DNA from 3 places in the Serratia sp. NA_13 genome. Region 3 is predicted to be linked to each of the others. Evidence: riboswitches for the same ligand, from Rfam matches in the RefSeq annotation. Region 3 holds a riboswitch; each other region holds the start of a gene.
The links. A riboswitch is a leader RNA that binds a small molecule or an ion and turns the genes downstream of it on or off. The one in region 3 is predicted to bind thiamine pyrophosphate.

Region 1 (10,721 bases), on a different contig from region 3:
CCGCCAGCGGTTCCACGCTGCTCGGCCTGGCTTTTGCCTTGGCCGCCACCCGCACGCCACTGCCATTTAAAAAAGGGCTGCGCCTGCTGACCGTGCTGCCGATCATCACGCCGCCGTTTGTGATCGGCCTGGCGCTGATGCTACTGTTTGGCCGCGCCGGCGTGGTTACCGAACTGCTCGCCAGCCTGTTTGGCATCGAGCCAGGCCGCTGGCTGTATGGCCTGACCGGCATCTGGATAGCGCAGGTGCTCTCCTTCACCCCGATAGCCTTCCTGGTGCTGATTGGCGTGGTCGAAGGAGTCAGCCCCTCGCTGGAAGAAGCCTCACAGACGCTACGCGCCAACCGTTGGCGCACCTTCCGCTATGTTTCACTGCCGCTGATGGCCCCCGGCCTGGCCAATGCCTTCCTGATCAGCTTTATCGAAAGCATGGCGGACTTCGGCAATCCGATGGTGCTGGGGGGCAGCCACGGCGTGCTGTCGACCGAGATCTTCTTCTCGGTGGTGGGCGCGCAAAACGATCCAAGCCGTGCCGCCGTACTGGCGATCATCCTGCTGTGCTTCACCCTTAGCGCCTTTATTTTGCAGCGTCTGTGGCTGGCGGGGAAAAACTTCGCCACCGTCACCGGCAAAGGGGATTCCGGCACCCACTGCGGGCTGCCACGCGGCTTGCGCTATGGCGTGTACGCGTTAGTAATCCCCTGGGGTCTGTTCACGCTAGTGGTCTACGGCATGATCCTGATCGGCGGTTTTGTCCAGTCCTGGGGGCTGGATAACAGCCTGACGTTGAGTCATTACGCCCGCGCCTTCGGTTTCCAGTGGAACAGCGGCCAGATAGTCTGGACCGGCGTCGCCTGGAACTCGTTCTGGACCACGCTGGAGATCGCCCTGATCGCCGCGCCGCTGACCGCCATTGTTGGCCTGCTCACCGCCTGGCTGATCGTGCGGCAGAAGTTTGCCGGGCGCCAGACCTTCGAGTTTATGTTGATGCTCAGCTTTGCCATTCCCGGCACGGTGATCGGCGTCAGTTACATCATGGCGTATAACCTGCCGCCGCTAGAGATCACCGGCACCGCACTGATCCTGGTGGCCTGTTTCGTGTTCCGTAATATGCCGGTCGGCGTTCGCGGGGGCATCGCCGCCATGAGCCAACTGGATCGCAGCCTGGATGAAGCCTCGCTGACGCTACGCGCCAGCAGTTTCCGCACCCTGCGTAAAGTGATCCTACCGCTGCTGAAACCTGCTATCAGCGCCGCACTGGTTTATGCCTTTGTGCGGGCCATTACCTCGATCAGCGCGGTGATTTTCCTGGTCAGCGCCCAGTACAACATGGCCACCTCCTACATCGTCGGGCTGGTCGAAAACGGGGAATACGGCGTGGCTATCGCTTACTCCTCGGTGCTTATCGTGGTGATGCTTGCGGTGATCCTCAGCTTCCAGTTGCTGGTGGGCGAACGTCGTCTGCGCCGCGCAATAACTGCTACCCCGCCGGTGACGCCACCCGCGGCCTTACCTCAGGAGAATGCCTTATGACTGCCATTCGCTCCGGTTCGGTGGTGTTTGAGAACGTCACCAAACAGTTTGCCGACTTCACCGCCCTGCCCGGCCTTTCGCTCACCGTCGAACCCGGCACGCTGGTGACGCTGCTCGGCCCTTCGGGCTGTGGCAAAACCACCACCCTGCGCCTGCTGGCCGGCCTGGAACACCCCACTTCAGGGCGTATTCTGATAGGCGGTAAAGACGTCACGCATCTGCCGGCCAATGAGCGCGACGTCGCCATGGTGTTCCAATCCTACGCGCTGTTCCCGCACATGAGTGCGCTGGACAACGTAATGTACGGCCTGCTCGCCAGCGGCCTGCCGCGTAAAGAAGCGCAGGATCGGGCGCGTGAGGGCTTAAAACTGGTCGGCCTGGAAAACATGGGCCAACGCCTGCCCGCCGAACTCTCTGGCGGCCAGCAGCAGCGCATTGCCGTGTCGCGTGCGCTGGTTTTGGAACCCCAGGTGCTGCTGCTCGACGAGCCACTGTCCAATCTTGACGAACGGCTGCGCCGCAGGGTACGTACCGAGATCCGCGACTTGCAGCAGCGCCTTGGCTTTACCGCCGTGTATGTCACGCACGATCAGGAAGAGGCTTTGGCGGTCTCCGATAAGATTATCGTCATGAAAGAAGGGCATATTGCCCAACAGGGGGCGCCACAGGAGCTCTATCACTCGCCAGCGTCGGTATTTATCGCCGACTTTATGGGCGAAGCCAACATTCTACCTTGTGACATTGAGCGGGTGGATGACGGCGAAGCGCTGATCACCCTCGGCAGCCGTCAATATCGGGTGCCGGGCGCTAAAGCCCGCCCCGGTGCCGCACAGCTTTCGGTACGGCCACAGTTTATTACCCTGCAGCCAGAGCAAACCGGGGCATTAAACGGCGAAGTGACCCACAGCGCCTGGCTGGGCGACCATATCGAGTATGAAGTGAAAACCGACCTCGGCGCGCTGTTTATTGTCGATGTGCAGATGGAACGCCAACTGACGCCGACCACCCGCGTGGCCATTGATTTCAAATCTCAGGGACTGGCGCTGATTGCCCAGTGAGCCTCAAAATATTAAGGATCTAAAATGAATGAGCTGATTTCCCAACGCCTGACGCTAGCCGAACAGGCTGCGCGAGCGGCCGGCGACAAAGCGCTGGACTACTTCAATCGCCGCGAAAGCCTGGTGATTGAAACCAAACGCGATGCGCAGGACGTGGTATCGATAGCCGATCGCGAAGTTGAATTACTGATCCGCGAGAAAATCGCCCAGCAGTTCCCGAACGACGGTTTTTTGGGGGAGGAGTTTGGCCTGCAGCCGGGTGACTCTGGCTACACCTGGGTGGTAGATCCGATCGACGGCACCAGCCCTTTCGTTAACGGTATGCCGAACTGGTGTGTGTCGATTGCGGTTATTCATCAGGGTGAGCCGGTGATCGGGGTGATCGTCGCCCCTTGTCAGCAAGAGTGCTTTGTTGCGGCACGCGGTGCAGGTGCCACGCTTAATGGCAAACCGCTGCGGGTGGATCCACAGCGCACCATGCAAAACCACGTCACCGGTTTTGGTGCCAACAGCTATGTCACGCCCGAGCGCGTTGGCGAAATAGCCGCCGCGATCACCGCGGTGGGCGGCAATTTCTTCCGTAACGGTTCCGGTGCCATGATGCTGGCCTGGGTTGCCGCAGGAAGACTGGTGGGTTATTACGAGCCTTATATGCACGCCTGGGATTGTCTGGCGGGTTACTGCCTGGTCAATGAAGCCGGTGGCTGGACCCATCCGTTTAATACCGACGGGGAACATCTGCTGCGCGGCGGGCCGGTGCTGGCGGTCGCGCCAGGGGCCAAACAAGATTTAATGCAGATCGCGCAACTGTAATTTGGCTGGGTTCAGCATAGGGGCGCAGCATGCAGCGCCCCTGAAACTGCTGACAAAGTCCATTGCGGTTAAAAGCTCTGATCTGAGGGCTAATAAAAACAAAGGATTATATCTTCTGATTTACCCCAAACATCCGAAAACCACGTTTTTCGGGTGTTTGTCATCAATCTGAGGGGCGCAGCATGCAGCGCCCCTACTCTTCTACAAACCGCGTTTTTCCATCAAAACCGCCAGATCGACCAGACGGTTAGAGAACCCCCACTCGTTGTCGTACCAGGCGAGGATCTTGACCAAATTACCGCCAATCACCAGCGTGGAAAGTCCATCAATTACCGACGAACGCGGGTCGCCTCTATAATCACTGGACACCAAAGGCTCATCGCTGTAGCCAAGAATATCCTTGAGAGGGCCGGATTCGGCAGCCTGGCGGAAAGCCGCGTTGATCTCTTCGGCCGTCACTTCACGTTTCAGCGTGACCGTTAAGTCCACGATAGACACTACCGGTACCGGCACCCGCAGCGAGTAACCGGTCAGGCGACCGTCCAGCTCTGGGATCACCTTGCCGAGCGCTTTGGCGGCGCCGCTGGAATAAGGCACAATCGACTCCGCTGCGGCACGGGCACCGCGCAGGTCTTTTTCCGGTTGGTCATGCAGCGCCTGGCTATTGGTGTAGGCATGGGTGGTATTCATCAAACCGTATTCAATACCGAATGCCTGATGCAATACCTGGGCGGCAGGGGCCAGGCCGTTAGTGGTACAGCTGCCGTTGCTGACCACAAAATGTTTGGCCGGATCGTATTGCTGATGGTTAACACCCAGCACCAGCGTAATATCATCGTCCTTGCCCGGTGCCGAGATAATGACTCGCTTTGCACCGCCTTGGGTGATGTGCACTTCGGCCTTGGCTTTGTCGGTGAAGAAGCCCGTCGCCTCAATCACCACCTCAACCCCCACGCTGCTCCATGGGATAGCAGCCGGATCTCTTTCGGAGAAAACATGAATCGGCCGACCATCGAGCAGCAACTGGTTCTCACCGGCTTCGACGCTGGCTGCCAGAGTGCCTGAAAGCGAATCGTATTTCAGCAGGTGCGCCAGGGTTTTGCTGTCGGTCAAATCATTGATTGCCACCACCTGAAAATCACTGCGCCCTAACGCCGCACGCAACACGTTCCTGCCGATCCTGCCGAATCCATTAATGCCCACTTTGACCATGATCTACTCCTTCATTATTGGCTCTGTCACCAATTTAAACCGGGAGAGAAATGACGAAAAGGACGTTCATAGATCAATTTAGGCCAATGTGCGGGAATGAAAACGCTCGCGGTACTCGGTAGGTGAGAGCTGCAAATGCCGCTCAAAAACGCGCCGCAGATTGAGGCCATTACCAAACCCACAGTTGATGGCGATTTGCTCAATACCTTCCGCACTCTGCTCCAGGCGTTGCCGGGCCAGATATAAACGCCCTTCTTCGACAAATTTGGCAGGAGAGAGCCCGGTCTCACGCGTGAACACCCGGGTAAAATTTCGCGGACTCATGGCGACCCGTTCCGCCAATTTATCTACGGAAAGATCTTCCGCCAGGTTTTCCAGGATCCACGACTGGAGATCGCGGATTGGGCCAGGGGTTTTAGCCTGATTTAAAGGGTAACGGCTGAACTGCGCCTGGCCGCCGGGCCGACGAAGGAACATCACCAGATCTTGCGCCACTTCGCGCGCCTGAACAAAACCATAGTCGTCTTCCACCAGCGCCAGAGTGAGATCGAAGCCGGAACTGACCCCGCCGGAAGTCCAGACAGAGCCATCCTGCACGTACAACGGCCCATTTTCGACCTGCACTTTTGGGAAACGCGTCTGCAAGGTTTCCAGCAAGCGCCAATGGGTGGTCGCCCGGCGTCCATCCAGTAAACCGGCTTCGGCCAGCAGCAACGCCCCACCGCACACCGACGCAATACGTCGCGCCTGGGGTGCGGCACGCCGCAGCCAGTCGACAACGTAGGCACTTTCTTCTTCGGTCGCGCCTTTTCCGGTCACTATGATGGTGTCGCGTTCCTGCTCAGGGTCGAGATCCGAGAGACGATGGTCGGCCAGCAGATTCAAACCGGACGAACCATGGACTACCCGGTGAGATTGCGTGGTGGCCAGCGACATCCGGTAGAGCGGAGCATCGTTGGGCCTCAAGCGATTGGCTTGCATCAGAATGTCGGCGATGCCTGCCGACTCAAATAACATGCCCCCTTCGGGGACGATAATCAGAAAGTTATGCATGTCCTTAAAATACAAAATGAGCAAAATAAGTCAATCCCGCCTCCATAGAGGCTGGCAGGCTTTGGGTTAGCAACCTATCAGCGCCAGTCCAGCGCCGGTGCAATATGCTTGAGGATCGACTCAATCACATGGGCGTTATAGTCCACACCCAACTGGTTTGGCACGGTCAATAGCAAGGTGTCCGCTTCGGCAATGGCTTCGTCCTGCGCCAGCTGTTTGATCAACAGTTCCGGCTCGGCGGCATAACTGCGGCCGAATATCGCCCGGGTCTGATCGCCGATGTAGCCCACCTGATCGCCCTCCTGCCCGCTGTTGCCAAAATAGTTGCGATCCCGCTGATCCATCAGCGCAAAGATGCTGCGGCTGACCGACACCCGTGGCTCTCGTTTATGCCCTGCCAGCTTCCAGGCCTCGCGGTAAGCGCGGATCTGTTTGGCCTGCTGCACATGGAACGGCTCGCCGGTTTCGTCGTTTTTCAGCGTCGAACTTTGCAGGTTCATCCCCAGTTTCGCGGCCCAAACTGCCGTGGCGTCTGAGCTGGCCCCCCACCAGATGCGATCCCGCAGGCCGGCGGAGAAAGGTTCAACGCGCAGTAGGCCGGGAGGATTAGGGAACATCGGTTGCGGGCTGGGTTCGGCAAAGCCTTCGCCACGCAGCGCGTCCAGCAGCACTTCGGTATGTCGACGGGCCATATCGGCTTCGGTCTCGCCGTCGGCAGGCGTGTAGCCAAAGTATCGCCAGCCATCAATCACCTGCTCGGGAGAACCGCGACTGATGCCAAGCTGCAAACGTCCACCTGAAATCAGGTCGGCGGCTCCGGCATCTTCAACCATATACAGCGGGTTTTCATAGCGCATGTCGATCACACCGGTACCAATCTCAATACGCTGGGTTTTGGCACCGATGGCAGCCAACAGCGGGAATGGCGAGCCAAGCTGGCGGGCAAAGTGATGCACGCGGAAATAGGCTCCATCCGCCCCCAGTTCTTCTGCCGCGACGGCAAGATCGATCGATTGCAGCAACGCATCGCTGGCCGAGCGGGTGCCCGACTGTGACGAAGGCGTCCAGTGGCCAAAAGAGAGAAATCCAATTTTCTTCATGGGTAGTGTCCTTAGGTTCAATTATGACCGGATTACAGTGACAAATATGCCCCCTGTCAGGCCAGAAAAATTGTCTTCGACCGCACTAAACGAACCGTTTTTGGCAGAGAAATCCCTCCGGACTTCCCCCCGCCCAAGCATTGTAATCAAAAAGTAAATATCGTATAACAGGCTCCTCCGAGGGGTGTCCTGTAATGGGCTGAGATGGCGCAAGCCGAACCCTTTGAACCTGATCTGGGTCATGCCAGCGAAGGGACGGGTCGGCAATCACGCTATCAGTCATTGCCTGTTCATACCTCAGCGCGCCCGGATCTCCACTTACTTTTGGAGGTCCCATGTTTACTCCCCAATTCAACGACGGTCTTTACGGACAACTGCGCCTGCACGCCGGTAGCCACTGGCAGGACTATGTCGCTCACCCCTTTATTCAGCAACTGGCCGCCGGTACGCTGCCCGAACCTGCTTTCCGCCGCTATCTGACCCAGGACTATCTGTTCCTGATCCACTTTGCCCGCGCCTACGCCCTGCTGGTCAGCAAACTGCGCACCCTGCCGGAGATGCGCACGGCCACCGCTTCGCTCAATGCAATCGTGGCCGAGCTGCCTTTGCATCTGGCCTATTGCGCCGACTGGGGCCTCAGCGAGCCGCAGATTGCCGCCGAGCCAGAAGCCGCGGAAACCCTCAATTACACCCGCTATGTGCTCGATATCGGCCATTCCGGGGATGCGCTCGACCTGCTGGCGGCGCTGTTGCCCTGCGTCGCTGGCTATGCCGAGATTGGCCTGCGACTGCTGAACGATCCTGCCACGATGATGGCAGGCAACCCCTACGCTTCGTGGATCCGCAACTATGGCGATCCGGGCTACCTGGCCGGGGTGCAGGCCGCACTCGATCTGCTGGAAAACGTCGGCCGCCAGCGCGGTGCAGAAAGCCGCCTGGGTGAACTGTCAGCGATTTTCACCACCGCCACACGGCTGGAATCCGCCTTCTGGCAAATGGGGCTGAATGCCCAATGAGTATAGTCAACGCACAGCACCATGGCGTGCGGCCAGGTATTCAGGTGCGGGATTTAACCCTGCGTTTTGGCCAACAGGTGATTTTCGACCGACTTAGTTTCGATATCGCAGGCGGCAACTTTGTTGCCCTGCTCGGTGCCAGCGGTGCGGGCAAAACCAGCCTGTTGAAGATTATTGCCGGGCTGGTAAAACCCACCTCCGGCTCGGTTGCCGGCAGCGATGGCCTGCCGATTGCCGGGCGCATCGCTTATATGGGGCAAAAGGATTTTCTCTACCCGTGGCTGACCATTGACCAAAACATCAGTCTCGGCGCGCGGCTGCGCGGTGAAAAGGTCGACCGGTCCTGGGCCGAGCACCTGCGGGAACGCGTGGGGCTGAGTGGTTATGGCAATGCCTTGCCTGCTGCGCTGTCCGGTGGCATGCGCCAGCGTGCCGCCATCGCCCGAACCCTGTATGAACGCCAGCCGATTGTGCTGATGGATGAGCCTTTCTCGGCGCTGGATACCATCACCCGCGCCATGATCCAGCAACTGGCCGCCGAACTGCTGGCGCAGCACACCGTATTGCTGATTACCCACGACCCAATGGAAGCCTGCCGTCTCAGCCATCATCTGCTGGTACTGTCCCGCTATCCCGCCGGTATTGACGATAGCCATGTTATCGAAGGGTTTCCGCCGCGCGCACCGGACGATCCTCAACTGCTGAAAAGCCAGAGCGAGCTGTTGTTGCAGCTGGTGAGGGCCGCCGGATGAAACCCCAGATTGAAAGCCGTCTATCGCGGATGCGTCGCAGCCTGACGGTGTTTGCCGGCCTACTATTGCTGTGGGGACTGGTCACGCTGGGCGATATTCCGGCCTTTCTGCTGCCTTCCCCCTCTTCAGTAGCGCAGGCGCTGTGGAACGACCGGGCTTATCTCGGTTACCACACGCTGATCACCGCCGCTGAAATTGCCTGCGGCCTGCTGGCCGGGGTATTGCTCGGCACCGTACTGGCGCTGTGCATGATTTATTCCCCGCAGCTGCAACGCTGGCTAATGCCGCTGGTGCTGACCAGCCAGGCAATCCCGGTGTTTGCACTGGCCCCGCTGTTGGTGCTGTGGTTCGGTTTTGGCATCAGCGCCAAGGTGGTGATGGCCGTGTTGGTGATCTTCTTCCCGGTCACCTCAGCCTTCTTCGACGGACTGCGTCGGGTCAATAACGATTATCTCGATTTGGCCCGCACCCTGCGCGCTTCTCCCTGGGCGCAACTGCGGCACGTGCGGCTGATGGCGGCGCTGCCGGCCTTGGGTTCCGGGCTGCGCATGGCCGCCGCCGTCGCCCCGATCGGCGCGATCATCGGTGAATGGGTCGGCTCGGCGGAAGGGCTGGGGTACGTAATGCTGAACGCCAACGCGCGCATGCAGACCGACGTCTGTTTTGCCGCGCTGTTTATTCTGGTGCTGATGACCGTCCTGCTTTGGCTAACGGTGGACGCGCTGCTGCTGCGCCTGATTGACTGGGCGCCGGAAAATGACTGTTAACAAGGGATCGACAATGATTAAAAACACCCTGTGCGGACTGATGCTCTGCACTACGCTGGCCGGGCAAGCCACCGCCGCAGAAAAACTGACGCTGGTGCTTGACTGGTATATCAACCCCGATCACGCGCCGATTATGGTGGCCGAGCAGATCGGCGCCTTCAAGGCAGAAGGCCTGGACGTTAAGATTGTACCGCCTTCCGATCCGGCGCTACCACCACGGTTGGTGGCGGCAAAACAGGCCGATCTGGCCATCACCTATCAGCCGCAGTTGCATTTCTTTGCCGATCAGGGCCTGCCGCTGATGCGCGTGGGTACCCTGATTGATTCACCGCTCAATACTGTGATCACGCTGGATAAAAGCATCACCAGCCCCGCGGGGCTGAAGGGCAAGAAAATCGGTTACTCGGTCAGTGGTATCGAGCAGGCCACGCTGGCAACCATGTTCAAGCATGAACACCTCAACCCTGATGACGGTAAGTTGCTCAACGTTAATTTCCAGCTGACCAGCGCCCTGCTGGCAGGTCAGGTTGATGCAGTGATTGGCGGATACCGTAATATCGAGGCGCTGGAGCTAAAGTTGCAAGGCAAGGATCCGGTGGTGTTTAACGTGGAAGACTACGGCGTTCCGGTGTACGACGAACTGATTATCGTCGCCAATCGCGACGCGGTAGGCGAGCCGAAAATCAAAAAATTCCTCACGGCGCTGAAAAAAGGCAATGATTACCTACAGGCTCACCCACAGGAAAGCTGGCTGGCATTCGCCAAGGCACACCCGGAACTGAATACCGCGTTGAACAAACAGGCCTGGCAAGTCAGCCTGCCGCTGTTCGCCCGCGATCCGGCCAGGCTGGATAAAACGCGCTATCAGGCCTATGAACAGTTCCTGTTCGACAATAAGCTGATTAAGAAAATCACCCCGGTAGAGCAGTATGCGGTGGAGCTGAATTAAGGGAGCGCATTATTGGTCTGCTTCCCCTCCCCCTGACCCTCTCCCCAAGGAGAGGGCATATTTCGCGTACTGCTGCTCACAGACGTGATTGGTGTCACAGTAATGTCACAAAAAAACACCAATCGCACTCCGCCGCTGCTGGGCAGTACAAACACGCATTGACCCTGATGCTTTCAATGCGCTATACCCTTCCTCTTTCGCGCTGTGCGCGGATCAACGACGTTTGTCAGAGCAGCTAAGTTTTTCTTTTTAATCAGACAGGGTACGGTGGATGGTTTCAGCATTAATTTCGTTTGCACTTTTTTTAGCCTCAATTCTCATCTACCGGACCCGGGCCGCCGCCAACCGCTGGTGGCTTGCCGCCCTGCTGACGCTGCTGGGCAGCTATCTGATCCTTAACGTGGTGCTGATCGCCAGTAACTACTTTACCGGCGATGGTATTACCGATGCGGTACTCTACACCCTGACC
Region 2 (10,721 bases), on a different contig from region 3:
AGCTGGCGGAGGCCGGATTGGTGCAGATCTTGCCGCAGCGCGGGACTTTCGTGATGAAGATTTCGGCCAAACGGGTAGCCGACGGGCGTTTTATCCGTCAGGCGGTAGAATGCGCAATTGTGCGCCGTGCGGCAGAGCGCATTACCCAGGAACAGCTGATGACGCTGGAGCATAATTTGCACCGTCAAGAGCTGGCGGCGCAGAACAAACAGACGCGTGAATTCCTGGCGCTGGACGATGAATTTCACCAGTTGCTCACCCAGTTTGCCGAATGCCCGCTGGCCTGGGAGACCATAGAAACCATCAAGGCCACCATGGATCGGGTGCGTTTTCTCAGCCTGAGCGAAGTGTCGCCGCCGGAAAGCCTGCTGCAGCAGCATTACCGTATTTTTGCCGCGCTGAAGGCGCAGGATGCCGATGCCGCCGAGCGCGCCATCCATGAGCACCTGCAAGAGATGATCTACTCCATTACCCCCATCTCTTTGCAGAATACCGAGTGGTTCGACGCCGAATAGTCAAGCACTGACCTTCAAGGGGGCGAGCGCCCCCCGCTATTTGGCTTTACAAAAGGCATTTCCTCTCAATCGCATCTATTGTTTCTCCTTGCCATCAGGATTTCATTACTATCGTTTTTACAGCTTCAATCACCGCTTTTTAGATAGCGGCTGGGGTGGCCCGTTGCAGTTACCGATCGAGCCGGGGAAAAAGTGGTGTACATCACTGCCGGTACCCGCCCGTCGATCGTCGACCGGCTTAGCGAACTGACCGGCTGGCCGGCCTTCGACGGCCTGTGCCAATTGGGCAGCGTCGGGGTCGGACGTTCCGGCGGACGCTTTCGGCCACGGGTGGTGCTGGCACTGGCCTGCGATACTGAACAGCGAGTTTGCGGCAGTATGTTGATGCGCGGCCTGACCATTTTTGCCCAACCGCGGCCAATCGCCCGGTTGCATGGTTTGCACCAGCGAGATCTACGCCCAGATGTGATCTTCCCCGAGGTTCGCGCATGCAGGACAGCACTATCGTTAGCGATTGCCCCAAATCATGATATTTTCATATTAAAAGATATTACCTTTCATTTTGAATCATTCATTAAAGGGAAATGCTCAACTCTTGTGAACAGGACGGGCTATGAAACCAAAGCAGCGACAGGCCGCTATCCTTGAATATCTGCAGCGACATGGCAAAACGGCAGTGGATGCCCTGGCGGCGCATTTCGCCACCACCGGCACCACCATTCGTAAAGACCTCACCCTCCTGGAAGACGAAGGCGAGGTGATCCGCACCTATGGCGGCGTAGTGCTCAGCCGCGACGATAGCGACCAGCCCATCGACCGAAAAACTCACATTAATACCGAAAAGAAACGCCAGATCGCCTACGCCGCCATTGGGCTTATCAACGACGGTGACTCGCTGATATTTGATACCGGCAGTACGGTACTGCAAATGGTCCCGCATCTGGCGCAGTTCAATAACATCACGGTAATGACCAACAGCCTGCACATTGTCAATGCACTGGTGGAGCTGGATAACGACCAGACTATCCTGATGCCCGGTGGCACTTACCGCAAAAAATCGGCATCCTTCCACGGCAGCCTGGCCGAATCGGCTTTCCAGCAATTCAGCTTTGATAAGTTGTTTATCGGAGCTGACGGCGTGGATCTCAATGCCGGTGTCACCACCTTTAACGAAGTGCATAACGTCAGCAAGGCGATGTGCGAAGCCGCCAGCCGTATTATCCTGCTGGTGGATTCGTCAAAATTCGGCCGCAAAAGCCCCAATGTAGTTTGCGACCTGAGCGCCGTCGATACGCTGATCACCGATAAAAAAATCAACCCGGATTATCTCGCCGCGCTGCAAGCGAAAGGCATTAATATCATTCTGGTAGGAGATTCTGATGAGTAACAGTGCCGCCCTGCTGGCCTTCGCCCGCGAAACGCTGGAAATTGAGCTGGCCGAAGCACAACGCCTGCTAGCACGGCTGGACGACAACTTCGTCTGTGCCTGCGAACTGCTGCTGAACTGCCGCGGCAAGGCGGTGATTTCCGGCATCGGTAAATCCGGCCATATCGGTAAAAAAATTGCTGCCTCGCTGGCCAGCACCGGCACGCCATCGTTCTTCGTGCACCCGGCGGAAGCGCTGCACGGCGATCTGGGTATGATCGGTGCCGACGACGTGGTGGTGTTTATCTCCTACTCTGGCCGTGCCAAAGAACTGGATCTGATCCTGCCGTTACTGGCGGAAAATAACATCCCGGTGATCGCCATTACCGGCGGCAAAGAGTCACCGCTGGCACAGGCGACAGCCTGCGTGCTGGACATCAGCGTTGAACGTGAAGCTTGCCCGATGGGGCTGGCGCCAACCTCCAGCGCGGTCAATACGCTGATGATGGGCGATGCACTGGCGATGGCACTGATGCGTCAACGCGGTTTCAACGCCGAAGACTTTGCCCGTTCGCATCCGGGCGGCAGTCTGGGTGCACGTCTGCTGAACCGGGTACATCACCTGATGCGCACCGGCGATCGCCTGCCGCAGGTCAGTGAAAGCGCCAACGTTATGGAAGCGATGCTGGAACTGAGCCGCACCGGACTGGGACTGGTGCCCGTGTGCGACGCACAGCAAAAAGTGGTGGGGGTGTTTACTGATGGCGACCTGCGCCGCTGGCTGGTGAAGGGCAATAGCCTTCAGGATGCGTTAAGCCCGGCGATCACTCGCCCCGGCTACCGTTTACCGGAACAATGGCGCGCCGGAGAAGCACTGGAAGCGTTGCACGAACAGCACATCAGCGCTGCGCCGGTGGTCAATCTGGAGGGGGTGTTGGTGGGTGCCATCAACCTGCATGACCTGCATCAGGCCGGTATCGGCTGAGCGTGGTATTCAGGGGCGCAGACCGCTGCGCCCCTGGCTGCCTTATTTCCAGTCCGGATTATTCTCGAACTGTTGCTTCAGCAGCGCCTTCATATCCTCATCGGGCTTGCCCAGCCATTGGTATTTGGCATATTTCTTCGGATGATCAATCGCTTCCGGCTTATTCGCCACCTCGACGCGTACTGCCCAGGCCTGCGACTTGTCTTCTTTAAACGCCACCATCATAAAGTTGTTGGCACAGTCGTGTGGCTTGCACAGATTACCCACTAAATAATTTTGGCCTTTCCAGCTCAGGCTTTGCGCCGGGGTTGAAGTCCCCACCCCTTTGCGTGCCCAGCCAGGCAAGCGGGCCTGCCCCTTCACCATGTTCTGCCAACTGGTTTGATAACCCGGCTGCTGGATCACGTCCGAGGTAGTGACGATCTGCTGGGCAAAGCCACCCACGCTGAAGCTGAGCAATGCGCCGAAGATGGCGCCGCGAAGTGCGTTTTTTCCTGTCATGGCCTTCTCCCTTGATAAAATTTGATAGCCCCCGGCCAATACCGGGCCTGGATCAGTCAGACCACAAGGGTAGCAAAAAGTTGACTCACCACCAGGCATGAAAATGATGTACTGGCCCGATGCCGTGCCCCACTTCCAGCGTATCGGCCTGCTGCAGGGCTTTTTGCAGATAATCCTTGGCGGCAGCGACCGTGCCGGCCCAATCGTCGTGACGTGGGCGCAAGGCTGCCAATGCGGCAGACAGCGTACATCCGGTACCGTGCGTATGGCGGGTCGCTACGCGCGGCGCAGTAAAGCGTTGCTCCTGCCCCGCGCTGAACAGCCAATCCGGGCTTTCACTCTCGCTGAGATGGCCGCCCTTCATCAATACCGCCTGGCAACCCATCGCCAACAGTGCTCGCCCCTGCTCACGCATCTGGCGTTCATTTTCCGCCGGGGCACATTCCAGCAGTGCCGCCGCTTCCGGCAGGTTCGGCGTGATGATCGACACCAACGGCAACAGCTCCCAGCGAATCGACTCCACGGCCTCCGGTGCCAGCAGGGGATCGCCGCTTTTCGCCAGCATCACCGTATCCAGCACCACAAACGACGGCTGATAGTGACGTAAACGCTCCGCCACCGCCTGCACAATATTGGCGTTGGCCAACATGCCAATCTTGGTACTGTCGATACGCAGATCGCTGAACACGGAATCAAGCTGGGCAGCGACAAAAGCCGGCTCGATGTTATACACCGACTGCACGCCGCGGGTATTTTGCGCCACCAGCGCTGTGATCACTGAGGCACCATAGGCCCCCAGCGCGGAAAAGGCTTTCAGGTCGGCCTGGATGCCGGCCCCCCCGCTCGGATCGGTGCCGGCGATGGTTAACGCATTAATCCGTTTCATTGCAGATCCTCCGGACGCAGTTGGTACAGAGCATCGAGGAATGCGGGGGTAAAACTGCCCGGCCCGGCGGCACAGCGCGTCGCCCGCTCACCGCAAAGTGACATCACCCGGCAGGCGGTCGCCACATTATCCAGGCGATCGCCCGGCAGGCTGCAAAATGCCGCCACCACGGCCGAAAGTGCGCAACCGGTACCCACCACTCGCGTCATCAGCACGTCGCCACCCGTAACCGCCCAGTCACGCTGGCCATCGGTGATGTAATCCACCCCGCCGGTCACCGCCACCACCGCCCCACTGAGACGAGCCAGCTCCCGCGCCGCCGGTAACGCTACCAGCGAATCGTCAGCGCTGTCGACACCGCGCCCACTCGCCTGCAGGCCACTGAGCGCCATGATTTCAGAAGCGTTGCCGCGGATTGCCGCAGGCTTTTCGCCAAGCAAACGTTGGGCAAAGGCGGTGCGATAGACCAGTCCACCGACGGCGACCGGATCCAGCGCCCAGGGGGTAGCTGCCGCATTGGCGGCTTCTACTGCTGCCAGCATGGATTCGGCCCGCGAGGCATTGAGGGTGCCGATATTGACCAGCAAGGCATCCGCCAGTTGGCTGAACTGTGCCGCTTCGGTCGGTTCCACCACCATCGCCGGGGAAGCGCCGAGCGCCAGCAATACGTTAGCCGTCAGCTCCTGCACCACTTCGTTGGTCAGGCAGTGAATCAAGGGGGGTTGGCGTTTAAATTGGGTTAAACAGGCCGCGGCGCGAGCGCCGGGTAAAACATCAGGTCGAGCGAGCATATTCCTCCCAACCGGCGTTCAAGAAGGCGGGTACCGGTTGGGGCACCGAGACTTCCCTACGCTGGCATAATCCAGATCAGGTAATACGGGTAAAATCTCAGCCCCTAGAGGCACCCCGAGTCAGACCGCCATTATTGGGCTTGCCGCCGGTGAGGTCAATCGCGCTATAGTGGCAAAAAACAAAAAGGAGCCGCCATGCGAATAAGAAAATACCAAGAGGCCGATCGCCCCTTCCTACGCACCCTGTATCTGGCATCGCGCAAGGCGGCGTTCCCCTGGTGTGATACCGAAGATTACCGACTGGAGGATTTCGATCGCTCGACTCTGGGTGAGGACATTTGGGTGGCAGAAGAAAACGGCAAGCGGCTGGGGTTCGTCTCGATTTATCGTCAGGATAACTTTATTCACAATCTGTATATCGACCCTCAGCTACCGCCTCTTGGCGTCGGCAGCGCCCTGCTGCAGGCGGCGGAGCAAACATTCACCGCCACCGGCTCGCTGAAATGCCTGGTGAAGAATGAGAAGGCACTGGCCTTTTACCACAAACACGGCTGGCGGACGATCGCTACCGGCAATGACGGCGCGGAAGACTATTACCTGATGCACTCGCCGACAAAGTAAGGGGGTGCCGTGCTATGGCGCCCCTTTTCATAAAGCCCAGGTCAGACGGCAGAAACCGTCGGGGTCAATTTGCCGCGTGCGCGGATATTTCTGACCAGCAGCCCCGACACGATAATCCCGGCGCAGGCAAACATGCCCATCAGGCCAAAGACAATCTTGTAGCCGGTTAGCCCAGGGAAGGCATCAAGAATGTGGCCGTACAGGCTGAAGCAAAACATCGCCGGGGCATAGCCGATAAAACTGCCTAAAATCTCCGCCCCTTCTCTCACCTTCAGCACATCGCAAATAGCCACTGGAGCCGTCAAGATTCGCCCCTTGGTCATATAGCCCCAGGAAGGAAAACGCCCCTGCTCAATGGCCGCCTGTTTGAAGCTGGTAGACGAATTGGGGTTGTAGTTAAAACGTGGCAATGCCGCAAACCAGCCCCGACGATCCTTACGGAATATCCTGGAATAGCAGCGCCTGACTCAGTGTCATGCGCTTAACGTTCAGCAATTCCCCCAGCTCTCGCTCCGAAGGAAGCTTGCCGCCGGGGCTATCGCGCCCTGACTCAGCCAGTCATTGAGCCTTTGCTTGGCCAGTTCAACGGTAGCGTTGTTTTCCATAGCTCACTTTATTGGTTTAAACCAGGCGGCCTAACAGTATCGCGGTGAATTATGACAAACAATGGGAGCACTGAATTTTATATATGACTCCTGTCCCAGAACCGAAAGGATGCCGCTAATGCGCCGCATCTGAGACTGGCATTGCACGCAACGTCAGCCCCCAGAACAACAAGGCTGTGAGGCTGACGCCCGCCCCCAGCCAACACACGCCGTACCAACCCGCCAGAGCAAACACGTGGGTACTGGCAAAGGCACCCAGCCCGCTGCCCACCGCGTAGAACAACATGTAGCAACCGACTAACCGGCTATGAGACTGCGGATGTGCGCTGAAAATCAGACTCTGATTCAACACGTGAATGGCCTGCCCGGCCAGATCGAGCAGCACAATGCCCATAATCAGCCATCCCAGCCCGTAACTCAGCAGGCCGAGCGGCAACCAGGCCAGCACCAAAAGCAACAGACAGATACCCGTTGCCAACTGCCCCAGGCCGCGATCGGCCAGATGTCCGGCACGTACTGCCGCCAGCGCCCCTACCGCGCCCACCAGACCAAAGGCACCAATCACCGAATGTGAAAAATTAAACGGCACCTGACTGAGCGGCAGAACCAGGGCACTCCAGAAAATGCTGAATGCCGCAAACATCAGCAGCGCCAGCATGCCGCGGATCTGCAGCGTACGATCGCGCCACAGCAGCATCAGCATTGATCGCAACAGCGCCGGATAGCTGAGTGTTGAAGGCGCTGTGTGGGGGACGGGCAACAGACGCGCAAGCACCGGCAACAGGAGCAAGGTTACTGCCGCAGAGAAAAAGTAGACCGCTCGCCAGCCGCCGATATCCGCCAGTGCGCCGGAAAGCGTGCGCGCCAATAACAACCCGAGAACTACCCCACCTTGCGCAGCGCCCACTACCCGTCCCCGCTCATGCGGCGCTGACAAGGTGGCGGCGAAGGCGACCAATCCCTGGGTCATGGCGGTACCCAGTAAACCCACCAGCAGCATGCCGACCAGCAATAGCAGACTGCTGTCCGCCCAACCGACTACACAAAGTGCGGCAATCAGCAGCAGTTGCTGAAGCGCCAGCAGCCGATGCCGATTAACCCGATCGCCCAACGGCACCACCAGCAACAAGGCCAATGCACAGCCTAACTGAGTGACAGTGATCACCATGCCCACCGACGCCAGGTTGATATGAAAATCCTGGGCAATGGCGTCCAGCAAAGGTTGAGCGTAATACACATTCGCCACGCTAAAGGCGCTGGCCCCCGCCAGCAATAACACCAGCGACGCAGGCAGACGACTCAGCACCCCGCCCTTCGCGACACAAATCGGATCCAGCGTTTTATCACTCATCGTTTGCTCCAAACCAAGGTGGTTTTATTATTAAACCCAATGAACTTTACGCGCAGAGGTTTTATAATGCAACCAGATATCGCTACAGGAAGGGAAAACCATGAAACGCAAAAGTCTGGAAGATGCACAGTGCCCGGTGGCACGTACACTGGATGTGATTGGTGACTGGTGGTCGCTGCTGATTGTGCGCGACGCCTTCGACGGTGTACGCCGCTTTAGTGAGTTTCAAAAAGGATTGGGGATGGCGAAGAATATCCTCTCCACCCGGCTACGCACCCTGGTGGCGCACGGAATTTTGGAGATTGCCCCCGCCTCAGACGGCAGCGCCTATCAGGAATATATTCTCACCGACAAGGGACGCGCCCTGTTCCCGGTAATTGTCGGCCTGCGCCAGTGGGGGGAGGATTATCTGTTTGAGGCACAAGAGGCAAGATCAACACTGGTAGAAAGCGATACCCGCCAACCGATCCCGCGTATGACGCCAACCGGCAGCACCGGGCAGGTTCTTACGCCGCTGAATACTTTGGTGGTGAAGGCGGGTGATGAATGAAATCCTGTGAGTAAAGCACTACCGTCGTTGCGTCAGATAATTGGCGGGAAAGCGAAAGGATGAAAGATCTAACCTGAGTCTACATGCTGGGGCCATAGCTCCAGCTTCTTCAATGCGTTTTACACTGGCCTAAAATGATTCACCTACTGCAGGACTCTCTTTTTTAAAACGGATGTTAACAATGAGATCTTCCGTAGATTTACCGCTTTCATAACGCCACTTCTGCATTGCCATCCTCATCTCATTGTCAAAAATACCGCTGGAATGAGACTCAAGAAGACGTATGTTCTGGACACGCCCATCTGCATCAACGTCAAATTTAACTCTGGCGAAGTCGGTTTGCGGCTTCTGCTGGGCAGTTACTGAATTTGATGGTGATCTACCGGTCTGTTCACTGCCAGTTCCGATGCAAGCAGTCAGAGATAGCGATAAAAATGCTAACAGCATCATCTTGACGATAGATTTCATCATTGCAACTCACTCCTTAAGTTAGCTCGTGTAACGACCTGTCTCTGGCAGTTTAGTGGCCGAAAAGCAGCTCGGTGTATTTCTTGGAAACGGCTCCGGTGCGTTTACCGCCTTCGCCGTAGTAGCGATCCTCGCGGCACAGTCGCTCTTTGACATCGCAGAAAATGCCATTAGCAAAGGTGAATTCGGTCGGGTCGAAGTCACCTTGCGAATACAGTTTGTTGGCGACTTTCTTGCCGAGATACTTTTCGGTCAATGGGCGGGAAATGCCATCCGTGCCATTCGCACAGGCATAACGGTCGCACAACACGCCTGATGCCGGTGACTTGAGGGATGAGTTTTGCTTCGCATGCGCAGGCAACACGGATGCGGCAAGCAGCAAAGTCAGTGAGAACGAAAGTGCTATTTGATTCAATGAGTCAGCCTCGTTTAATGGCAGAGCGCCCGTTATTTGGAGCATCATACTGCCATAAAAAACAGGGCTTTGACGATGTGCAATTTTAAGCAACCTTCGCAATGCTCCCTGGGTGCTGTATAGTCCGCGTTTTACGGGGATACCATGCCAACTCAATCATCCATTCGCCTGAATAAATACATTAGCGACAGCGGTATCTGTTCCCGCCGTCAGGCTGATCGCTATATCAAACTGGGTAAGGTTTTTATCAACGATAACCTGGCCGCATTGGGTGCGCCGGTATTTATTGGCGATGTTGTGAATGTTAACGGGCAGCAGATAGCACCGTGTAATGATGCAGATCTGGTGCTGATCGCGCTGAATAAACCTGTGGGCATCATCACCAGTATGGGCAAACACGTGCAAAACAACATCGGTGATTACGTTAACCACAGCCAGCGCACCTTCCCCGTCGGCCGCCTGGATAAAGACTCTCAGGGGCTGATTTTTCTGACCAACCGCGGTGAACTGGTCAATAAGATCCTGCGCGCCGGCAACAATCACCAAAAAGAATACCTGGTCACCGTCGACAAACCGCTGACCGATGAGTTTATACAGGGCATGGGAGCGGGCGTGCCGATATTGGATACAGTGACGAAACCTTGCCAAGTGGAAAAAGACGCCCCACAGGTATTTCGCATTACGCTGGTGCAGGGGCTTAACCGCCAAATCCGCCGCATGTGTAAATACTTTGGCTACCAAGTCACCAAGCTTGAGCGCGTGCGCATTATGAACATAAAACTGGAAGGGTTAGCGCTGGGTGAATGGCGGGACTTGACCGAGGATGAACGGGCCGAGTTGTTTAAGCTGCTGGAGCACTCTTCGTCCGAGGATCCAGACCTGCTAAGGGGAATCGAGATACCGCCAGGCAACAATAATCTGTTGCCCAACGATACCCCGTTATAACAAAACCGAATTTATCAAGAAATCAGAATGACCCTCTGATGATATACAAACGGCGCACAATCTAAACCAGCAACCAAAACCGCACCACAGGTCAGTCATCTAAATAAAGCTTTGTTAGTTTTTGCTATTAATTGTGGAATTGTGTTGAACCTTTGGCACAATCTTGTCACAGGAATTATCCCCCTCCCCAGTCAAAAACAGTTAAGCCCACCGGGTAAAGGCGGGATGTATCTTCACTGAGGCTGCGGATCACGCCAGTTTCGTTATCAATCCTTCAAAAGGTTAGTCTCTGAATCACAAAAAGCCTTGAATTTATTCAGGGCTTTTACTTATTCCAAGAGTCCTGCTTGCAAGAATATCTCTCCTACCGGATATCACTAAAAACTTACGACCCAAACATCTAAATATATGTCGCACTCTTCATTAATTGCGAGATATCCAATCGAAAAAAAGGCACTTTGCGATAAATTAAATTATTTATATTCATAGGCTTGCGTAAATTCATCGCGTAATTACACTATTATTACTGGCAGAGAACCAGTCAATCTAGAGTTGCCCTTACCCTTTGCCCTGAGTGACCTTCCTGACTCAGGGCTCTTTTTTAAGGTAGAGAATGAATATGTTTGATTGGTTCGTCTTGGTTATGCTGACTATAATTTCGGCCCTATTTTTTGCTTTGTTTTTTGTCAGTGACATCTGGAGCTATTAAAAAGCCCCGGCGT
Region 3 (10,721 bases):
AATAGGCGTGAAGTAAAAGTGATATCGGCGATTTGTAGCATGTCAGCCTCCGGCGATCGCTTGAAACAGCAGGATGTCATCGCCGTCTTGCACCAGGTGGTTAGCCCAGTCGGCGCGCGGGATGATGATTTGGTTGATAGCCAGCGCGGTGCCCGGCTGATGGCGTTCCAGTTGCTGGAGCAGGGCGCTGATGCTGATGGGCTGCGCCAGTTCCAGCGGCTGGTCATTAAGCCGAATTTTCATGCTGCGCCTCCGCATACCGGGCAGGTGCTGGCCTGACTGAGTTGCAAGGTGCTCCAGCTTTGTCGTTTACCATCGAACAACCGCAGCTTGCCGCTGAGTGATGAAGGCATTCCCGCCAGCATTTTTATCGCCTCCAGCGCTTGCAGGGTGCCAATGACGCCGACTACGGGGCCGAGTACTCCAGCGGTACGGCAGTTGCGCTGGGGTTCAGTTTGCTCCGGATACAGGCAGGCATAGCAGCCGTGGGTATAGGGCGGTTCTATCACCAGCAGCTGACCGCTGAAACCCACAGCGCTGCCGCTGATCAGCGGTTTCCCAGCCTGAATGCAGGCGGCGTTCACCGCATGGCGGGTTTCCATGTTATCGCTACAGTCCAAAATTAAATCGGCGCGTTGTACGGCGCGCTGTAACACTTCCCCCTGCAGACGCTGTTCCAGCGCAATGGATTCGACCATTGGGTTCAGCGCCTGTAGCTGGTGCTTTGCCAGAGCGGCTTTGCTTTGGGAAACGTCACTGCTGCGATAGAGGATCTGACGCTGCAAATTGGTGACGTGAAGACTATCGTCATCGGCCAGCAGCAGGGTGCCGACACCAGCGGCGGCCAGATAAAGCGAGGCGGGGGAGCCTAAACCCCCCAGCCCGACGATCAGCGCCGTTGACTGTTTTAGCTTCTCCTGGCCTTCGGGGCCCATGTCTTCCAGCAGCAACTGGCGGCTGTAGCGCAGGAATTCTTGATCGTTCAGCATGGCATCACTCCTTGCCTTCAATCAGTTGCAGCAGTTGTGCGGTCGCTGTGCGCCAGTCCGACGCCTGGGTAATGGCGCTGACCACGGCGACGCTACCGACGCCACAATCCAACACTGCCGCCACGCGATCGATACTGATCCCGCCGATCGCCACTGTTGGATAGTCACTCAACCCGGCGACATGGCGCTTTAGCTCCACCAGACCCTGTGGGGCAGAAGGCATATCTTTGGTTTGCGTCGGAAAAATATGCCCCAGCGCGATATAGGAAGGTTTCACCGCAATGGCGCGGGCCAGTTCGCTATCGTCATGAGTAGAAACCCCTAAACGCAGCCCGGCACGGTGAATGGCGGCCAGATCGGTAGTGTCCAAATCCTCCTGGCCGAGATGTACGCCATAGGCACCGTGTTTAATCGCCAATCGCCAGTAGTCATTAATAAACAGCCGAGCGTGGTAGCGCTTGCCGAGAGCAATGGCGGCGGCAATGTCGTCCTCGACCTGTTCATCCGGCAGATCCTTGATGCGCAGCTGGATCGTGGTCACGCCCGCCTCCAGCAAACGGGCAATCCATTCAACGCTGTCGACCACCGGGTATAACCCCAACTTGTGAGGGGTGGCGGGGAAGGGAGTGGTGATATCAGTCATTGCTCAGTACCTCTTGCAGGTTGCCGGCACTGTGGTACAGCTCGCTGCCGCGTGAGCGGAACTCGGCTGACATCTTTTCCATGCCGGTTAGCTGCACTTCTATCGGTTTGGCCACTTCCTGCGCGGCGGCATAGTCGCGAACTTCCTGAGAGATTTTCATCGAGCAGAATTTTGGCCCGCACATAGAGCAGAAGTGGGCGATTTTGCCGGACTCTTGCGGCAGGGTTTCGTCGTGATAAGCGCGAGCGGTGGCGGGATCGAGCGCCAGGTTGAACTGGTCTTCCCAGCGGAATTCGAAGCGAGCCTTGGACATGGCGTTATCGCGGATCTGTGCGCCAGGGTGTCCCTTGGCCAGATCGGCGGCGTGGGCGGCAATTTTGTAGGTGATCAGCCCCTGTTTGACGTCCTCTTTGTTCGGCAACCCAAGGTGTTCCTTCGGCGTGACGTAACACAGCATGGCGCAGCCGAACCAGCCGATCATCGCGGCCCCTATGCCGGAGGTGAAGTGGTCATAACCAGGTGCGATATCGGTAGTCAGCGGGCCCAAGGTGTAGAACGGCGCTTCGTGGCAGTGTTCCAACTCTTCGGTCATGTTGCGGCGGATCATCTGCATCGGCACGTGGCCAGGGCCCTCGATCATCACCTGCACGTCATACTCCCAGGCTATTTTTGTCAGTTCGCCCAGCGTGTGCAGCTCGGCGAACTGCGCTTCGTCGTTGGCGTCCTGAATCGAGCCGGGGCGCAGGCCGTCACCCAGCGACAGCGATACGTCATAGGCGGCGCAGATTTCACAAATTTCGCGGAAGTGCTGGTACAGGAAGTTTTCCTGATGATGCGACAGGCACCATTTGGCCATGATCGAACCGCCGCGGGAGACGATGCCAGTCAGGCGTTTGGCGGTCATCGGCACGTAACGCAGCAGCACACCGGCGTGAATGGTGAAGTAGTCAACCCCTTGCTCCGCCTGCTCCAGCAGCGTATCGCGGAACATTTCCCAGGTGAGGTTTTCCGCCACGCCGTTGACCTTTTCCAGCGCCTGATAAATAGGCACCGTGCCAATCGGCACCGGGCTGTTGCGCAGGATCCATTCGCGGGTTTCGTGGATATAGCGACCGGTGGAAAGATCCATCACGGTATCTGCGCCCCAGCGGGTGGACCACACCAGTTTCTCGACTTCTTCCTCGATCGAAGAAGTCACCGCCGAGTTGCCGATGTTGGCATTAACCTTCACCAGGAAGTTGCGGCCGATAATCATCGGTTCGGATTCCGGGTGGTTGATATTAGCGGGGATGATGGCGCGCCCGGCGGCGACTTCCTGGCGGACGAATTCCGGCGTGATGTTCTCCGGCAGGTTGGCCCCCCAGCTTTGGCCAGGATGCTGGTGGCGTAATACCTCGCCACGGATGCGTTCGCGGCCCATATTTTCGCGGATGGCGATAAATTCCATTTCCGGAGTGACGGTGCCGGCACGCGCGTAGTGTAACTGGGTTACGCATTTACCCGGTTGTGCCTTGCGTGGCAACGGCAGATGTTCAAAGCGCAGGTGATCCAGACCTTCATCGGCCAGGCGCTGCTGGGTGAAACCTGAACTGACACCCTTGAGGACCTCGGTATCGCCACGTTCTTTGATCCAGCCGGCGCGTAGCTTGGCCAGGCCGGTATGCACATTGAGTTCGGATTGAGGGTCACCGTAAGGGCCGGCAGTGTCGTACACCGGAATGGCTTCGTTTGGCTCGTACTTTGGGTTGTCCTTATCGCCACCGATCAGCGTCGGGCTGAGCTGAATTTCACGCATTGGCACCTGCAGGTCACTTCGTGAACCCTGCAGATAGATACGGCGTGAGTTGGGGAAGGAAACGCCTTGCAGGGTGTTGATAAACTGCTGGGCTTCTTCGCGTTGCTCTTTACGAGCGCGGGGTTTTTTAACGCTAGACATAGCAAATTCCTACCAGTGTGATGAGTTGGGAAAATTGCTTGTCTGGAGCTCGGAGGGAGTAATGATGCTGGCCAGCAAGGCGGGAGTATCCCAAATCGGGGTCACCTGCCTGTGGCGATAGATTACTCTTGTTCCCTTCGCGGGTATTAACCCGATCAGGTTCCGCGGATCCCGAATTAACGGTCTCAGCCTGGCCAATTTGATGAACAAATCAGGCGCTAGGCACTCCGACAAGATGCCCTCCAGTATAGGAGGGATAATAAAAAAGACTACAAAATTTTAACGGGCCGGATCCAGCGTCTTGTCCGGTTCAGCCTGCTGCCAGGTTTCAGCCGCCAGTTGGATCAGCCTGTCTTCAAGGGTAAAACGAGCCGCCAGCGTTTCACCGATGTCGGACAACGCCTGATGTAATTCCAGACACAAGTCCTGATCGATATCCGCATCGGTATAGCGATCGTGGAAAGCCATAATCTGCTCGGTATTGGTCCACAGCTTGGGATAGATGTTGACCGCCAGAGACATTTTCGGACTGGATGCGCCTTCCACTTGTTTGATTATTCTGTCATAGATATGAAAATGGCCGGCGGAGAGGTAATCCACCAGATTATGGCAAAAGTTCTCCAGCGCTTTTTCATTCAGCGGCGTATGCTTTTCTTTGTTAGGTTTAATGCCCACCAGGGCACAATAGGCGACCAGCAACTGCTTGCGTGCCTGAAGCCATTGATCTACTAATTCATTACTACCACCAACGCGCTGAGTCAGGCTTTCCAAACGGTTGAGCATGTTTGACTCCGTAAGTAATAAAACGTAACAGTAAGTTATTAAAATGTAACAAGGCCGGTTTGTAGAGTGCCAGTGAAGCTGAGGTTGTGCAACAACGATATGGAACTTGCATTAACGGGTAATGAAAATGGCTGGTGGATCGTCAGCCATGAAAGCAAACTTTGGTTACCGAACGGTGAATTACCGTGCGGTTTGGCCGCGTCATTTTCCCTGCAGGGAAGAATGGCCCGTAGTATTGGTGAATGGGAAGGGTTGCCGGTCTGGCTGGTGCGCCATGTAATGCCACAGGAGATGGGATCGGTACGCCAACTGTTAGAACTCGATCGCGGGCTGTTCCAGCTTGCCGGACGGGGCGTACAATTGGCCGAGTTTTACCGTTCCCATCGCTATTGCGGTTACTGCGGCCATGAAATGCATCTCAGCCGCACCGAAAGTGCCTGCCTGTGCGGCAACTGCCGGGAGCGCTACTACCCGCAAATCGCCCCCTGCGTGATCGTTGCCATTCGACGGGACGATGAGATCCTGCTGGCGCAACATGTGCGCCATCGCGGCGGTATTCATACCGTACTGGCCGGCTTTGTCGAGGTTGGCGAAACGTTGGAGCAGGCGGCCGCACGTGAGGTAATGGAGGAAAGTAATATTGAAATCAAAAACCTGCGTTATGTCACCTCACAGCCCTGGCCGTTCCCGCACTCGTTGATGATGGCCTTTATGGCCGATTACCACCGCGGCGAGATCCGCCACGATCCGAAAGAGCTGCTTAACGCCGGTTGGTACCGCTACGATCGGTTGCCGCTATTACCGCCGCCCGGCACGGTAGCGCGTCGCCTGATAGAGGACACCGTAGCCTTATGCCGTGAGCAATAAATCGCTACAATACCGGCAGATGAATAAGGGAGCCCCATAATGAATGAGTTGAAGAACGATCGTTACCTGCGCGCACTACTGCGTCAGCCGGTGGATGTGACCCCTGTATGGATGATGCGTCAGGCCGGTCGTTATTTGCCGGAGTACAAGGCTACCCGCGCCGAGGCCGGTGATTTTATGTCGCTGTGCAAGAATGCGGAGCTGGCTTGTGAAGTCACGCTGCAGCCGCTGCGTCGTTTCCCGCTGGACGCAGCGATCCTGTTCTCCGATATCCTCACCATTCCCGATGCCATGGGGCTGGGCCTGTATTTCGAAGCCGGTGAAGGCCCGCGTTTCTCCTCGCCTATCACCAGCCGTGCCGATGTCGACAAGCTGCCGGCGTTCGACCCAGAAGTGGAACTGGGTTATGTGATGAACGCAGTGCGTACCATCCGTCGTGAGCTGAAAGGCGAAGTACCGTTGATCGGTTTCTCCGGCAGTCCATGGACGCTGGCGACCTATATGGTGGAAGGCGGTAGCAGTAAAGCCTTCACCAAACTGAAAAAAATGATGTACGCCGAACCGGCTACGTTGCACCTGCTGCTGGATAAACTGGCAGACAGCGTCATCTTGTATCTTAACGCCCAGATTAAAGCCGGTGCGCAGTCGGTGATGGTGTTCGATACCTGGGGTGGCGTGCTGACCGGTCGTGACTACCGCGAGTTCTCGCTGCATTACATGCACAAGATTGTTGACGGCCTGCTGCGTGAAAACGACGGCCGTCGTGTGCCGGTCACGCTGTTCACCAAAGGTGGCGGCCAGTGGCTTGAGGCGATGGCGGCCACCGGTTGTGACGCGCTCGGCCTCGACTGGACGACCGATATCGCTGATGCACGCCGCCGCGTAGGGGACAAAGTCGCACTGCAGGGCAACATGGACCCTTCCATGCTGTATGCGTCACCTGAGCGGATTGGTCAGGAAGTGGAAACCATTCTGGCCGGTTTTGGCCACGGCGAAGGACACGTATTCAACCTGGGCCACGGCATTCACCTGGACGTACCGCCGGAAAACGCCGGTGCCTTTGTTGAGGCGGTCCACGCGCAGTCGGGGAAATACCATCGTTAAGGATTGGATGTGATAGAGACTCAAGCCCTGCGTGCAGAACAACGGCTGCGCGCCTCCGAAGTCATTCGCCAGGATGATTTTTTGGTCGCTCCACCGGCCTTTATCGCTGGTGCCGATGTGGGCTTTGAGCAGGAAGGCGCGGTGACTCGAGCTGCCATCGCCATCCTGCGCTATCCGTCGCTGGAACTGGTGGAGTACCAGGTGGCACGGGTTGCCACCACCATGCCCTATATCCCCGGTTTTTTATCGTTCCGCGAATATCCAGCGTTGCTCGCAGCCTGGGAGCAATTGCATCAAAAGCCTGACCTGGTGCTGGTTGACGGTCATGGCATTTCGCATCCGCGCCGTCTGGGCGTAGCCAGCCATTTTGGCCTGCTGGTTAACGTGCCGACCATCGGCGTAGCCAAAAAGCGCCTGTGCGGTAAGTTCGCCCCGCTGGATGAGGCTGTAGGCGCTTTGGCCCCGCTGGAGGACAAAGGCGAGCAGCTTGGTTGGGTATGGCGCAGTAAGGCGCGCTGTAATCCGCTGTTTATCTCCACCGGTCACCGCGTCGGTGCCGACAGTGCACTGGCGTGGGTTCAACGTTGCATGGCGGGCTACCGTTTGCCGGAACCTACACGCTGGGCCGACGCCATCGCCTCACGCCGCCCGGCCTTCCAGCGCTGGCTGCAGCAGCATCCAGAGGTGTCGCAATGACCGATTTCGGGTACACTGCGGCGCAGATAACGCGTAAGAGAGTGAATAATGCTACGTAACCCGATTCATTTACGTCTGGAAAAGCTTGAAAGCTGGCAACATTTGACCTTTATGGCTAGTTTGTGCGAGCGTATGTATCCGAATTACCAGATGTTCTGCCTGCAAACCGAGTTCGGCGAACCGGCAATTTACCGCCGCATTCTGGATTTGGTGTGGGAAACTCTGGTGGTCAAGGACGCCAAGGTCAACTTTGACAGCCAACTGGAGAAGTTGGAAGAGGCGATACCCGCGGCAGAAGATTACGATCTTTACGGCGTTTACCCGGCGATTGACGCCTGTATCGCATTAGGGGAACTGATCCATTCGCGACTCAGCGGGGAGACGCTAGAGCACGCCATCGCCATCAGCGAAACGTCAATTCGCACCGTGGCGATGTTGGAAATGACTCAGGCCGGTAAAGAAATGACCGACGATGAGCTCAAGGTTTTGCCTGCGGTAGAGGAAGAATGGGACATCCAATGGGAAATTTTCCGCCTGTTGGCTGACTGCGAAGAACGCGATTTGGAACTGATCAAAGGGTTGCGTTCTGACCTCCGCGAGGCTGCGGTTAGTAATATCGGGATAAAATTAACGCAATAAGGCAAGAAAACGTGATTTAACGCCTGATTTGTCATGCCTTAAGGCTTCACATCCGCACCCTGTCTGGTCTACATTTGGGGGGCGGAAAAAAAGTGGCTATCGGTGCGTGTATGCAGGGAGTGCTGTACATCGGCATATCCGTCGCACTCGATGCTTTGCAAACGATAAACACACTGTAAGGATAACTTATGAACAAGACTCAACTGATTGATGTAATCGCGGACAAGGCTGACCTTTCCAAAGCACAAGCTAAACTGGCTCTGGAATCCACCCTGGCTGCTATTACTGAGTCTCTGAAAGAAGGTGATGCAGTACAATTGGTTGGTTTCGGTACTTTCAAGGTAAACCACCGCAACGAGCGCACTGGTCGCAACCCGCAGACTGGTAAAGAAATCAAAATCGCAGCTGCTAACGTGCCTGCGTTCGTTTCTGGCAAAGCACTGAAAGACGCAGTTAAGTAATACTGTGTGTTGGTGAAAAGATTAAACTGGGGGGCAATTGTGCCCCTTTTGTTTATCCGACAGGCGCTTATGGTCATCGGCATTGCCGCTGGCCTGAGCGCCTGCAGCAGTCATTCAGATCTTCCTTCCTTTAGTGCCAGCGGTTATGTGGCCGACCAGGGCGTGATGCGCCTGTGGCGTAAAGATGACGATCGGCACCGTCCACTGGTGTTGATGAGCGTCTATAGCCCCTATCGTGGTCCGGGCACCGTTACCACACTGTACGAATATCAAGACGGTAAGCTGCGCCAAATCAAACGCACTGACGCCGATGGCGATCAAGACTCCATTCAATTACGCTTTGCCGATGACGGTGGAGTAAGCTTTATGCAGCGCCAACTGGCCACGCGGCGTGAACAACTGACCAGCGATGAAATCGCGCTGTATCGATATCAGGCACGACGGGTGCTGGAACTGAGCAATGCGCTGCGCGTCGGTAAGGTGAAGTTGTTGCAGGGGCGTTGGCAGCAGGGAGTAGTGCAAACCTGTGATGGCCAAACCTTGAAGCCGGAGCTGGATAGCAGTGCCAAAGTCTGGATCGCGCGACGTGCCCGTAATAGCAGTCAGCCGGTGAATATAGCCTGGTTGGATGCGCCGGAAGGGCGTGAACTGCTGCTGGTGGCGAACGATGATTTTTGCCGCTGGGAACCGAAAGAAGACCAGCTATAAAAAAGGCCCCGCATTGCGGAGCCCAAGAGCGTTGTAGTGTTCAGATCATTTGCCGCGTGCAATCGCCCGATAGCCAATGTCCTTGCGGCTGAAACTACCCGGCCACTGAATACCTTCCGCTAATTGATAGGCGCGTTGTTGCGCTTGAGCCACCGTCTCACCCAGTGCGGTTACGCATAACACGCGCCCCCCGCTGGTGACCACGTCATCGCCCTGCAGGCGGGTACCTGCATGGAACACCTTACCGTCGGCACTTTCCTGCTGTGGCAGACCCTGAATGACTTCACCGTTGTTGTAATCACCCGGATAGCCGCCGGCTGCCAACACTACGCCTAGCGCAGGACGTTCATCCCACTCGGACGTTTTCTCGTCCAGCTTGCCTTCTGCACCGGCCAGACACAGCTCGACCAGATCAGAACGCAGGCGCAGCATGATCGGTTGCGTCTCCGGATCGCCAAAGCGGCAGTTGAACTCAATCACCTTCGGCTGGCCGTCGGCGGAGATCATCAGCCCGGCGTAAAGGAAGCCGACGTAGGTATTGCCTTCCGCAGCCATGCCACGCACGGTAGGCCAGATGACCTGATCCATAGCGCGCTGGTGGATTTCATCAGTGACCACCGGCGCTGGGGAGTAGGCACCCATGCCACCGGTGTTCGGGCCGGTATCGCCGTCGCCGACACGTTTGTGATCCTGGCTGGTGGCCATCGGCACTACGTTCTCGCCGTCGACCATCACGATAAAGCTGGCTTCCTCACCTTCAAGGAACTCTTCTATCACGATACGGTGACCGGCATCGCCAAAGGCGTTACCGGCCAACATGTCCTGAACCGCGTCTTCGGCTTCTTGCAACGTCATGGCGACGATGACGCCTTTGCCGGCGGCCAGGCCGTCGGCCTTGATGACGATGGGCGCGCCTTTGCTACGCAGATAGGCCAGCGCGGGTTCAACCTCGGTAAAGTTCTGGTATTCGGCGCTCGGGATGTTATGACGTGCCAGAAAGTCTTTGGTAAAGGCTTTAGAGCCTTCCAATTGGGCCGCCGCCTGGGACGGACCGAAGATTTTCAGGCCGGCGGCCTGGAAGGCATCAACCACGCCAATCACCAGCGGCGCTTCCGGCCCGACGATGGTGAGACCGATATCATGGCTCTGGGCAAAGGCAACCAGCGCCGGAATATCGGTAGCAGAGATCGCGACGTTCTCGAGATTGCTTTCCAATGCGGTACCGGCATTGCCTGGTGCGACATAGACTTTATCTGCCAACGGTGACTGAGCGGCTTTCCAGGCCAGAGCGTGTTCACGCCCGCCGTTGCCGATAATTAAAATATTCATCAGGTGCTCCACGCAGAGCGTGCGCTGTAGCGCACGCGGCAAAAAGAAGGATTAATGACGGAAGTGGCGCATGTCGGTGAAGATCATCGCGATGCCGTGTTCATTGGCGGCGGCAATGACTTCGTCATCACGGATCGAACCGCCTGGCTGGATCACGCAGCTGATGCCCACCGCTGCGGCGGCATCGATGCCATCACGGAACGGGAAGAAAGCGTCAGACGCCATGGCGGAGCCTTTGACTTCCAGGCCTTCGTCCGCGGCTTTGATCCCGGCGATCTTGGCGGAGTAAACGCGACTCATCTGGCCGGCGCCTATACCGATAGTCATGTTGTCGCGCGCATAGACGATAGCGTTGGACTTCACGAACTTGGCGACTTTCCAACAGAACAGCGCATCACGCAGTTCCTGCGCGGTAGGCTGACGTTCAGACACCACGCGCAGATCGCCTTCGCTCACCATGCCCAGATCGCGATCTTGCACCAGCAGGCCGCCGTTGACACGTTTGAAGTCGAGGGCGGCAATACGTTGCTGCCATTGGCCGCAGGCCAGTACACGCACGTTCTGTT

Region 1: it holds a riboswitch for thiamine pyrophosphate, as region 3 does, so the genes downstream of both, ACUTSU_RS07140 (TenA family protein) here and thiC (phosphomethylpyrimidine synthase ThiC) in region 3, are expected to answer to the same signal.
Region 2: it holds a riboswitch for thiamine pyrophosphate, as region 3 does, so the genes downstream of both, thiM (hydroxyethylthiazole kinase) here and thiC (phosphomethylpyrimidine synthase ThiC) in region 3, are expected to answer to the same signal.

The regions. Positions count from the first base shown of each region.
Region 1 covers NZ_JBQZFV010000003.1:95,918-106,638, reverse strand. Annotated here, with positions in the region: gene ACUTSU_RS07170 (ABC transporter permease) at 1-1,532, shown strand, start outside; gene ACUTSU_RS07165 (ABC transporter ATP-binding protein) at 1,529-2,590, shown strand; gene ACUTSU_RS07160 (inositol monophosphatase family protein) at 2,615-3,403, shown strand; gene gap (type I glyceraldehyde-3-phosphate dehydrogenase) at 3,605-4,615, opposite strand; gene ACUTSU_RS07150 (GlxA family transcriptional regulator) at 4,694-5,668, opposite strand; gene ACUTSU_RS07145 (LLM class flavin-dependent oxidoreductase) at 5,746-6,768, opposite strand; TPP riboswitch at 6,939-7,041, shown strand; gene ACUTSU_RS07140 (TenA family protein) at 7,104-7,784, shown strand; gene ACUTSU_RS07135 (ABC transporter ATP-binding protein) at 7,781-8,536, shown strand; gene ACUTSU_RS07130 (ABC transporter permease) at 8,533-9,303, shown strand; gene ACUTSU_RS07125 (ABC transporter substrate-binding protein) at 9,317-10,252, shown strand; gene opgB (phosphatidylglycerol--membrane-oligosaccharide glycerophosphotransferase) at 10,524-10,721, shown strand, end outside.
Region 2 covers NZ_JBQZFV010000008.1:98,447-109,167, reverse strand. Annotated here, with positions in the region: gene ACUTSU_RS13265 (GntR family transcriptional regulator) at 1-515, shown strand, start outside; partial or broken gene ACUTSU_RS13260 (hypothetical protein) at 604-788, shown strand; partial or broken gene ACUTSU_RS13255 (transcriptional regulator GutM) at 762-1,037, shown strand; gene srlR (glucitol operon DNA-binding transcriptional repressor SrlR) at 1,129-1,902, shown strand; gene gutQ (arabinose-5-phosphate isomerase GutQ) at 1,895-2,866, shown strand; gene ACUTSU_RS13240 (inhibitor of vertebrate lysozyme family protein) at 2,909-3,367, opposite strand; gene thiD (bifunctional hydroxymethylpyrimidine kinase/phosphomethylpyrimidine kinase) at 3,453-4,253, opposite strand; gene thiM (hydroxyethylthiazole kinase) at 4,250-5,044, opposite strand; TPP riboswitch at 5,081-5,172, opposite strand; gene ACUTSU_RS13225 (GNAT family N-acetyltransferase) at 5,240-5,665, shown strand; partial or broken gene ACUTSU_RS13220 (GntR family transcriptional regulator) at 5,979-6,270, opposite strand; gene ACUTSU_RS13215 (MFS transporter) at 6,386-7,621, opposite strand; gene ACUTSU_RS13210 (winged helix-turn-helix transcriptional regulator) at 7,722-8,171, shown strand; gene ACUTSU_RS13205 (TonB family protein) at 8,301-8,642, opposite strand; gene ACUTSU_RS13200 (YcgJ family protein) at 8,692-9,147, opposite strand; gene rluF (23S rRNA pseudouridine(2604) synthase RluF) at 9,199-9,999, shown strand.
Region 3 covers NZ_JBQZFV010000025.1:1,472-12,192, reverse strand. Annotated here, with positions in the region: gene ACUTSU_RS21990 (thiazole synthase) at 1-41, opposite strand, end outside; gene thiS (sulfur carrier protein ThiS) at 43-243, opposite strand; gene ACUTSU_RS21980 (HesA/MoeB/ThiF family protein) at 240-989, opposite strand; gene thiE (thiamine phosphate synthase) at 994-1,632, opposite strand; gene thiC (phosphomethylpyrimidine synthase ThiC) at 1,625-3,568, opposite strand; TPP riboswitch at 3,684-3,808, opposite strand; gene rsd (sigma D regulator) at 3,848-4,351, opposite strand; gene nudC (NAD(+) diphosphatase) at 4,451-5,218, shown strand; gene hemE (uroporphyrinogen decarboxylase) at 5,258-6,322, shown strand; gene nfi (deoxyribonuclease V) at 6,332-7,018, shown strand; gene ACUTSU_RS21945 (YjaG family protein) at 7,067-7,657, shown strand; gene hupA (nucleoid-associated protein HU-alpha) at 7,846-8,118, shown strand; gene ACUTSU_RS21935 (DUF1481 domain-containing protein) at 8,188-8,826, shown strand; gene purD (phosphoribosylamine--glycine ligase) at 8,872-10,155, opposite strand; gene purH (bifunctional phosphoribosylaminoimidazolecarboxamide formyltransferase/IMP cyclohydrolase) at 10,207-10,721, opposite strand, start outside.